2 regions of the Paenibacillus sp. FSL K6-1558 genome follow, and region 2 is predicted to be linked to the other one. Evidence: predicted binding sites of a transcription regulator. Region 2 holds the regulator's gene; the other holds the start of a gene.
What was found. The regulator LexA, encoded in region 2, represses DNA repair genes until DNA is damaged. The targets are predictions, from matches to a motif close to CGAACATATGTTCG.
Positions count from the first base shown of each region.

Region 1: recA (recombinase RecA) is a predicted target of LexA. The motif match lies at 2,747-2,760, and genes of this name have one in related genera.

Region 1 covers NZ_JBBOCV010000001.1:6,340,483-6,344,916, forward strand. The annotation lists gene MHI38_RS27605 (YajQ family cyclic di-GMP-binding protein) at 1-318, shown strand, start outside; gene pgsA (CDP-diacylglycerol--glycerol-3-phosphate 3-phosphatidyltransferase) at 636-1,223, shown strand; gene MHI38_RS27615 (competence/damage-inducible protein A) at 1,333-2,589, shown strand; gene recA (recombinase RecA) at 2,830-3,894, shown strand; gene MHI38_RS27625 (regulatory protein RecX) at 4,135-4,434, shown strand, end outside.
Region 2 covers NZ_JBBOCV010000001.1:990,528-994,961, forward strand. The annotation lists gene MHI38_RS04120 (HAD family hydrolase) at 1-426, opposite strand, end outside; gene MHI38_RS04125 (hypothetical protein) at 455-967, opposite strand; gene MHI38_RS04130 (DUF896 domain-containing protein) at 1,100-1,309, opposite strand; gene MHI38_RS04135 (LysM peptidoglycan-binding domain-containing protein) at 1,405-1,782, opposite strand; gene lexA (transcriptional repressor LexA) at 2,076-2,702, shown strand; gene MHI38_RS04145 (aldehyde dehydrogenase) at 2,860-4,164, opposite strand.

The DNA of each region.
Region 1 (4,434 bases), 5.3 Mb from region 2:
TTAAAAGCGGTTATTGAAGTTTTACAATCCAAAATGGCAAAGCGTGGGCTTCCGCTGAAAAATATGGATTACGGGAAAGTGGAGCCAGCTTCTTCCGGTACAGTTCGCCAGCGTTTGAATTTCAAGCAGGGCATTGATCAAGATGTGGCTAAAAAAATCAATATCCTCATCCGTGATTCCAAACTGAAGGTGAAGAGTCAGATTCAGGGAGACCAGCTTCGGGTGACAGGTAAGAGCAAAAATGATCTGCAAGCCGTTATGCAACTTCTTAATGGAGCTAACTTGCCACTGGATCTGCAATATACTAATTTTAAATAAAATTCTTGTACAGAAATGTCTTTTTGACACTGTATTGGTACGTATATTATACTGAATGTGCATTGCTGGCAGTCATGCATCAAGTCCAGTCTTCATCGTTAGCTGACTTTGTGAAAAGCAGTACACTTCTGGAAGTCACCGGAGCGTTTAAAAGCAGTTTTGCGTTTGAGCGGTAGACTTTATTTTTTGCGTTTCTACATAGGCTTTTATGTAAATATAAGTCGACGTTTCAATCGTTCATTTTTTGCTTCAGATGATGAATACGGAATGTAAGATGATTGTTTGAAGTAATGGAGGATACAAAGGGAGGGCGTCTTGTGAATTTACCCAACCGGATTACGCTTGCACGAATTTGCTTAATCCCTTTTTTGATGGTGTTTCTGCTCGTGGATTTTCCGTTTTATCCAGAGCCGTTACATCTCGGGAGCTTTACGCTTCCGTATAATCAGTTAATTGCTGCTTTTATTTTTATCGTTGCTGCAAGCACGGATGGAATAGACGGCTATCTTGCAAGGAAAAACAATATGGTCACCAATCTGGGCAAACTGCTTGATCCTCTGGCAGACAAGCTTCTGGTTACCGCTGTTTTGATTTCATTGGTTCAAATGGGTAAGCTGGATTCATGGATTGCAGTCGTTATTATCAGCCGTGAATTTGCCGTGACCGGCCTACGTCAGATCGCCTTGTTGGACGGTTCGGTTGTAGCTGCGAGTGCTTGGGGTAAACTGAAAACAGTAGTACAGATTGTAGCCATTGTTTTGCTACTGCTGAACAATTTCCCCTTCTCATACACGGGTATTCATGTCGATGAAATTGCGGTATATGTAGCGGCTCTGATCACCATCTGGTCTGGAATTGACTACTTTATCAAAAACAAAAACTTGCTTCATTTATCAAAAGCGTAATGACTTAAGCTGAATCGGGTAATGATGAAAGACTCATTGGGTCAAAGGGCAATAGGAACTCATCCTATTGCCCTTTGACTACTCCACATATGTACAGGAGGAAGCCAAAATGAAGGCAGAGATTATTGCAGTTGGGACAGAGTTACTACTGGGACAGATCGTAAATACCAATGCCAGATACCTTTCCCGTGAACTTGCTGCAATGGGGATTGACGTATATTTTCAAACGGTAGTTGGAGATAATCAGAATCGGCTTAGTGAAGCGATACGCATCGCGCAGGGCCGTGCAGACATTATTTTATTTTCTGGAGGCATCGGTCCAACGCAGGATGATTTGACTAAAGACGCATTGGCTGCAGTGTTGAATCGGAAGTTGCATATTGACCGTATGGCTATGGATAAAATTGAAGGTTTCTTCCGCGATCGGAATGTGGAAATGACGGAAAATAATCGGCGCCAAGCCATTGTGCTTGAGGGTGGAACCCCTCTGGCGAATGAAACCGGACTTGCTGCCGGAAACGCGATTGCGGATAACGATAAATATTATGTTGTTATGCCTGGGCCACCTAAAGAACTGATTCCAATGTTCGAGCAGGAAGTCAAACCTTGGTTGCTTCAGCATGCTCTTACAGAAGAAATGCCGATTTATTCGCGAATGTTGAAATTCGCAGGCATTGGAGAATCTGCTCTGGAGGACCGTTTGCTTGACTTGATTGACGGACAGACAGACCCTACGATTGCTCCTTACGCGAGTGAGGGAGAAGTAACCGTACGTGTGTCTACCAAGGCTCCGAGCGAAGGAGAAGCCAAGCTAAAGCTGGATGCGATGGAAGTGCAGATTCGTGAGCGTTTATCTGAACATCTCTACGCTAACGAGGATGTGCCTATAGAGTACACGATTGTTACAATGATGTCTGATATGGGGCTGACTCTGAGCGCGGCTGAAAGTTGCACAGGAGGGCTTGTGATGCAGAGTTTAACTTCGGTGCCTGGAAGTGCCTCGATGTTAAAAGGTGGCATTGTATGTTACTCTAATGAGATCAAAGAAAAGCTGTTAAATGTGCCTCACAGTTACCTGGAGGGTGAAGATGCACCAGGTGCCGTTAGCCCAGAGGTGGCAAAAGTGCTTGCAGAGCAGATCCGTATGATCGGGGATGCTGATTTTGGATTGTCGATTACCGGAGTAGCCGGTCCGGGATATTCGGAACGTAAACCACCAGGCCTCGTGTTTATCGCTTTGGCTGAGCGTGGGAAGGATACGGAGATTCATGAACTCCGGATAAACGGTAACCGGGAAACGGTTCGCATTCGCTCGGCAAAGGCCATTCTGTATCGGTTATGGCAAAAGTTAGTCGCTATTGATTGATGATTACGCAGGCAGATTGCATTTGCATAATTGAGGAAGTATAATGATTGTAGACGGAAGAACCGTAAAATGTGGCTTTACAGCCTTGTTTACGGTTCTTTTTCTGTTTTTTCATCGATTTCCATGAGGAAGAGGCGCCTCGGCCTGAACAAAAAAACGAATGTATGTTCGAAAAAAAGCTTGGCAAACGAGTTAAAACAAGGTATCATTATATTATAAACAGTAAAGGGTGTGAGTTTATTGTCAGACCGTCGTGCCGCGCTTGATATGGCGCTCCGTCAAATAGAGAAGCAATTTGGTAAAGGTTCCATCATGAAATTGGGTGAGTCAACTCACATGAATGTGGAAATTATTCCCAGCGGATCTTTGGCTTTGGATATTGCATTAGGAACAGGCGGCTTGCCGAAAGGCCGTATTGTTGAAATATATGGACCTGAATCTTCAGGTAAAACAACTGTGGCATTGCATGCCATTGCTGAAGTCCAACGTGTAGGTGGACAAGCTGCGTTTATCGATGCTGAGCATGCGCTTGATCCGAATTATGCAAGCAAACTGGGCGTTAACATTGATGAATTGCTCTTGTCACAACCGGATACAGGTGAGCAAGGATTGGAAATCGCCGAGGCTCTTGTACGAAGTGGTGCAGTAGACATCATTGTTATTGACTCGGTAGCAGCGCTTGTACCAAAAGCGGAGATTGAAGGAGAGATGGGAGATTCTCACGTTGGTCTGCAGGCTCGTTTGATGTCTCAGGCACTCCGTAAATTGTCCGGTGCAATCAGTAAATCTAAAACGATTGCCATCTTCATCAACCAGCTTCGTGAGAAAGTTGGTGTTATGTTTGGTAACCCGGAAACGACACCAGGTGGCCGTGCATTAAAGTTCTATTCCACGGTTCGTCTAGATGTACGCCGTATTGAGAGTATCAAATCGGGAAATGACATTACAGGTAACCGTACCCGTATTAAAGTTGTTAAAAACAAAGTGGCACCTCCGTTCAAACAAGCGGAAGTTGACATTATGTATGGTGAAGGTATTTCCAAAGAGGGAAGTATCATCGATATCGGTACAGAGCTGGATATCGTCAACAAAAGCGGTGCTTGGTATTCGTATGAAGGTGAACGTTTAGGGCAAGGCCGTGAGAACGCAAAGCAGTTTATGAAAGAACATAAAGAAATTGCTGATGTGATTGAGCAGAAAATTCGTGAAGCCAGCAATTTGACAACGGCTGTTCCCGCTCCAACGAGTGAAGAGCAAGAAAAAGAAGCGGCTGAAGAACAGGAATTATTCGAAATTAATGAGTAATTTCTTCTGTGCGGGAAGGCTTTGATCTTCTGTCACAGTATGAACTTTGTATTGAGCGACTGCTAATGCTTATGAAGCTAAATAGGATTGGTTCTCGCCAGCTAACAGCCTCTGTCCATTCCGGACAGAGGCTGTTAGCATCTATGCCATATGTGACCTGAATGAAAATCAAATAAGAGGATTAGCTGAGGAAGTCTTTTTTTTACCCTAAAACACAAACAAGGGAGCGTGAGGATCACAGTGAAACGTCGCCAATATCAGCAGGAATATGATGCACATGATGATGACGAAGAGTTGCAAGAAGAAGCAGAACTAAACGCCGTCTCCCAATTTCCAGACGATGAAGAACTTATCATCACCAGAGTAGAGCGGACGAAGAGTCGTGAAGCACGCTACCGGATTTTATTTGGTCACTATTCGCTTACGGTTCTGGAAGATGTGATGATTAAGTACAGGATGACACGTGGCAACATTTTTAAGAAGAAAGATCTGGAGGAAATTATCGTTGCGGATGAACGCCAGAGGACGTACGTGCAGTCA
Region 2 (4,434 bases):
CAACGTTTCCATCGTTTCTTCATATACATGAGGTCTCGATCTACGTTCTGCACCAAACTTAGAGGCCAGGCGCTCTGCAAGCTCATCATGATCGACACCCAGCTTTAGTAAACCACGGCGCCAAGACTCCTTGCGATAAATTGGAGCCAATTGTTCAAGCTGACGAAATTCCGGCTGTTCTCCTCCCGTAAAGTTCGCCCAAAGTCCTTCAAAAGGGTTAATTCCAATCATTTTGGTAAAAGGGAACGTTTCATAAGATTCATATAGTTCACGTGCTTCATTACGAACAGCCTCTTCGAGTGCCTCAGCATTAACACCTGTTTCTGCTGCAGCAATTAGACAAGTTTCATGAAAGGCTTCTCGTACACTCCGTTCGTCCCATAATAAAGTATCATCCAGGTCAAACATAATCGCTTTTAACGCCATTCCGATCAACTGCCCCTTTACACATTAATTACTTATCAATCGTTTCTACGGTAATCTGGTGTGCTTTTGCAAATTTCAGCAACCGCTCGGTAATCGCTTCTGTATCGTAACGATTTAACAACTTGGTGAAAACCCATCTTTTTCCACGACTGTTGTGTTCAATAACAACAGTGCCTGGCTCAAAACGGAATTTGATAATATCGTCAACCCCGATCGATCGTTCACGATTCCCCTTCGTTGTAATGATCCGATTACTGCTAATTTTAACGTAAGGACGGCGCAACATAAAAATGACAGCCAAAAATACATAGAGCAGCATTGTGACCCAATCCCAGGTTGTCATCGGTGCTTTCACTAAAAAAGTACTCATGAACAGATACAAAAACGCCAAACCAATTAAAAAGATAGGGAACAAAAGGCTTCTGCCTTTGTAAATATCCTCACCTGGATTACCTGTGATTGGTTGACCGCTTTTTTTACGTTGCTGATTCAATTGCTTCGAATTTTTCCGAACCGTTCTCTCGAACGAACGCCGTGACATGTGAATCCCCCTTATGTGTCTTGTATCGGCTTACATAATTATACTGCAAACCGATGTTCCCCCTTATAGTAAGCATCCCCAGCTAACATGAAGAAACCTAAATATCATAACGATATGTTTAGGTTTCGTAAATTAATGTTTGAGTTTGCCTTGGTGGCCTTGGCCCTTGTCGTCGTCAACAATCTCAATTGAATCGAGTTGCTGTCTGAAGTTGCTACGAATGTTACCTAGGTAAATTTCTCTCAATTTGGCACGTTCAGCAAGTTCTTCCTCTGATAGTCCAGTGGATTTCTGCTTGCGAGCCAATTCGTTAATACGTGCTACCAGACTATCTATATCCAAGCTTGTCCCCTCCAAAAATACAAAGTCATATTAACTTTGACATGAGAAAGGCGGCTTGTCAAGTTAGCACGCGCCAACCTATGCAGATGCGCACTCTATTTAACAAACTGAGGTAATATTAGTACTTGTCCTGTCTGGATTGTTGCTGATTCAAGTTGATTCACTTTTTTGATTGCTTCTATATATACACGTGTATCCATCGACGTTGGTTTATGTTCCAAAGAAATACTCCACAATGTTTCTCCCTGTGATACAGCAATCTTACCGCCAGGTAGTAGATCATTCTCATTACCAGCAAAAACAGTTAGCACTGTACTACATCCAATAAATATAATTAATAAAGCAATTGCCAGTTTAATCAAACCCTTAGAAAACTTAAGTCGTGTCACGAACGTTCTGAATTGCCCTATATTAGACTTTACAGCTTCTGAATTTACTGGTTTATAAATGCTCTGATACGTAGAATATCTCATTTGCCCCGCCTCCAAACGTTTGTTCCTATCTCTTGAAATCAATATAACACGAACATTTGTTTTGTTCAAGACTTTTTTAGAACAATTGTTCGCTCTTTTTTCGACATTAAAACATCTTTTTTCATATTAAAATTCTCGCGTAATGAACAATTAAACTCTCTTTTCCAAAAAAACTAATGAGTCTGAATCGAAAAAAGTAGAAATAATATGATTTCTTTAGAACTTATGTTTGTACGAACGGAGGTTCTATGTTATAATTTTCCCAAACGTTACTAAAATGGGGTTGATACGGTATGTCGAAGATATCCAGCAGGCAACAGGCTATCCTGGAGTTTATACGAAATGAAGTCCGTTTGAAGGGGTATCCTCCTTCCGTAAGAGAAATTGGCGAAGCCGTTGGACTGGCTTCCAGTTCCACAGTGCATGGACATTTGGATCGTTTGGAGAAGAAAGGGTTAATCAGACGTGACCCAACCAAACCAAGAGCGATTGAATTGTTAAGCCAGGAAGAGTCTGAGCATTCTCATCAGTTCGCCCACAGCGTTGCACGAATTCCGGTCGTGGGTAAAGTAACAGCTGGTGTGCCGATTACGGCAACAGAAAATATTGAAGACTACTTCCCACTTCCTACACATTATGTAGGAGAACAGAAAGTATTTATGCTTTCCGTTGTTGGGGACAGTATGATTGAAGCCGGTATTGTTAATGGAGACTATGTAATCGTTCGTCAGCAACAAACCGCTGATAATGGTGACATTGTCGTTGCCATGACTGAGGACGATGAAGCAACAGTGAAGACTTTTTATAAGGAAAAGGATCACATTCGCCTTCAACCGGAAAATGCTACATTAGAACCGTTGCGGTTGAAACACGTTAGTATTCTAGGCAAGGTCATTGGTCTTTTCCGCGATATTCATTAATGCATATTGGTTTATTAAATTGCTAATACGTTCTACCCGATAGAATACGAAAGAGGTTGCCCTGATCAACAGGACAACCTCTTTCTTTTACTCTAATAGTTGGGGCATATCGTTTACTAACCATCTACTCTAATAAGTGCATGCGCTGAACAAGAGATTATTTAGTGCGTTTAAGAATGCTTTTGTGATGTGAGAATACTTCAAAGCTTTGTTGTCCATGGTAAGAACCCATGCCACTCTCTCCCACACCGCCAAATGGCAAATAATGCGAGGTCATGTGAGATAGAGTCTCATTAATACAGCCTCCACCAAAAGAAACCTGATTCAATACCTGCTCCTGTAAAGCTTCATTTTCAGTAAATAAATACAAAGCGAGTGGTTTAGGCCGCCGAGCGATTTCATCGAGCATTGGATTCAAATCACGATACGTAAATATGGGCAGAATAGGTCCAAAGATCTCTTCCTTCATTACTGGTGAATCCCAATCGATATCGCCAAGAATAGTCGGTTCAATCATAAGCTGATCCCGATTCGAACGCCCTCCCATTAAAGTTTTGCCATTCGTAAGGAAAGCGGTCAAACGATCAAAGTTACGTGTGTTAACGATATGAGGAAAATCCTTATTTTGCATCACATCATCCCCAAATTTATCGCGAACCTCGGCTCTGATTTCCTCGATGAATTGATCATGTACCTGTTCATCTACTACTAAATAGTCCGGTGCAACACAGGTTTGACCTGCATTCAGAAATTTACCGCGCACAAGACGTTGTGCTGCCAGTTTCAGATCAGCATCCCGATGCACAATGGCTGGACTTTTACCGCCTAACTCTAACGTCACTGGAGTTAAGTGCTCTGCTGCAGCTTTCATGACAATACGACCGACCCCCGTACTGCCTGTAAAGAAAATATAATCGAATTTCTCATTAAGCAGTGCTGTACTCGTTTCAACCTCTCCTTCCATAACAGCAATGTACTCCTCAGGGTATATGTCCTGGATCAGATCGTTAATTAAACGAGACGTCGCTGGTGTAAGCTCAGAAGGTTTGATCACAGCACAGTTCCCTGCAGCAATTGCACCGATTAGCGGCCCAAACGCCAGTTGGAACGGATAATTCCAAGGCGCGATAATCAGAGCAACTCCATAAGGCTCAGGGTAAATCGTACTAGCCGCGTCTGGCATTGCAGGGCTCGTTGGAACGTTACGTGGTGTAGCCCACTCACGCAGATGTTCCAGCGTGTAATCCAATTCACCCAATACAATGCGAATCTCCGAGCCATATCCTTCAGCCTCTGATTTATTGAGATCAGCACGAAGCGCATCCAGAATACGTTGCTGGTACTTCTCGATCCCTTCTCTCAAGTTTTGCAAAGCCTGAATCCGATACTCCACTTGTTTAGTCTGTCCTGTATTAAAAAACGTACGTTGTGTAGTCACAAGTTGCTTCGCTTGTTGTTCCAAAAATATCATCTCCAATTAATTTATAAAAATTATATTGTTCAAAATCAAATTAATTATATCTTTTATATATGAAACTATCAACATAGTTTTGAAACAGGACAGATGTCAAAAGACAAAATAAGTGGAAAGTATGACGCATACTTCTTTATTTTTTCCGCTAACTCTTTTATGAATTTTTCAGATATTGAATTTATTATATTTCTAACTCTTCATGTTCTTATTTGAGTTTAGTTTTCATTTAGAGATTTCACAATAATATAACTATTTACT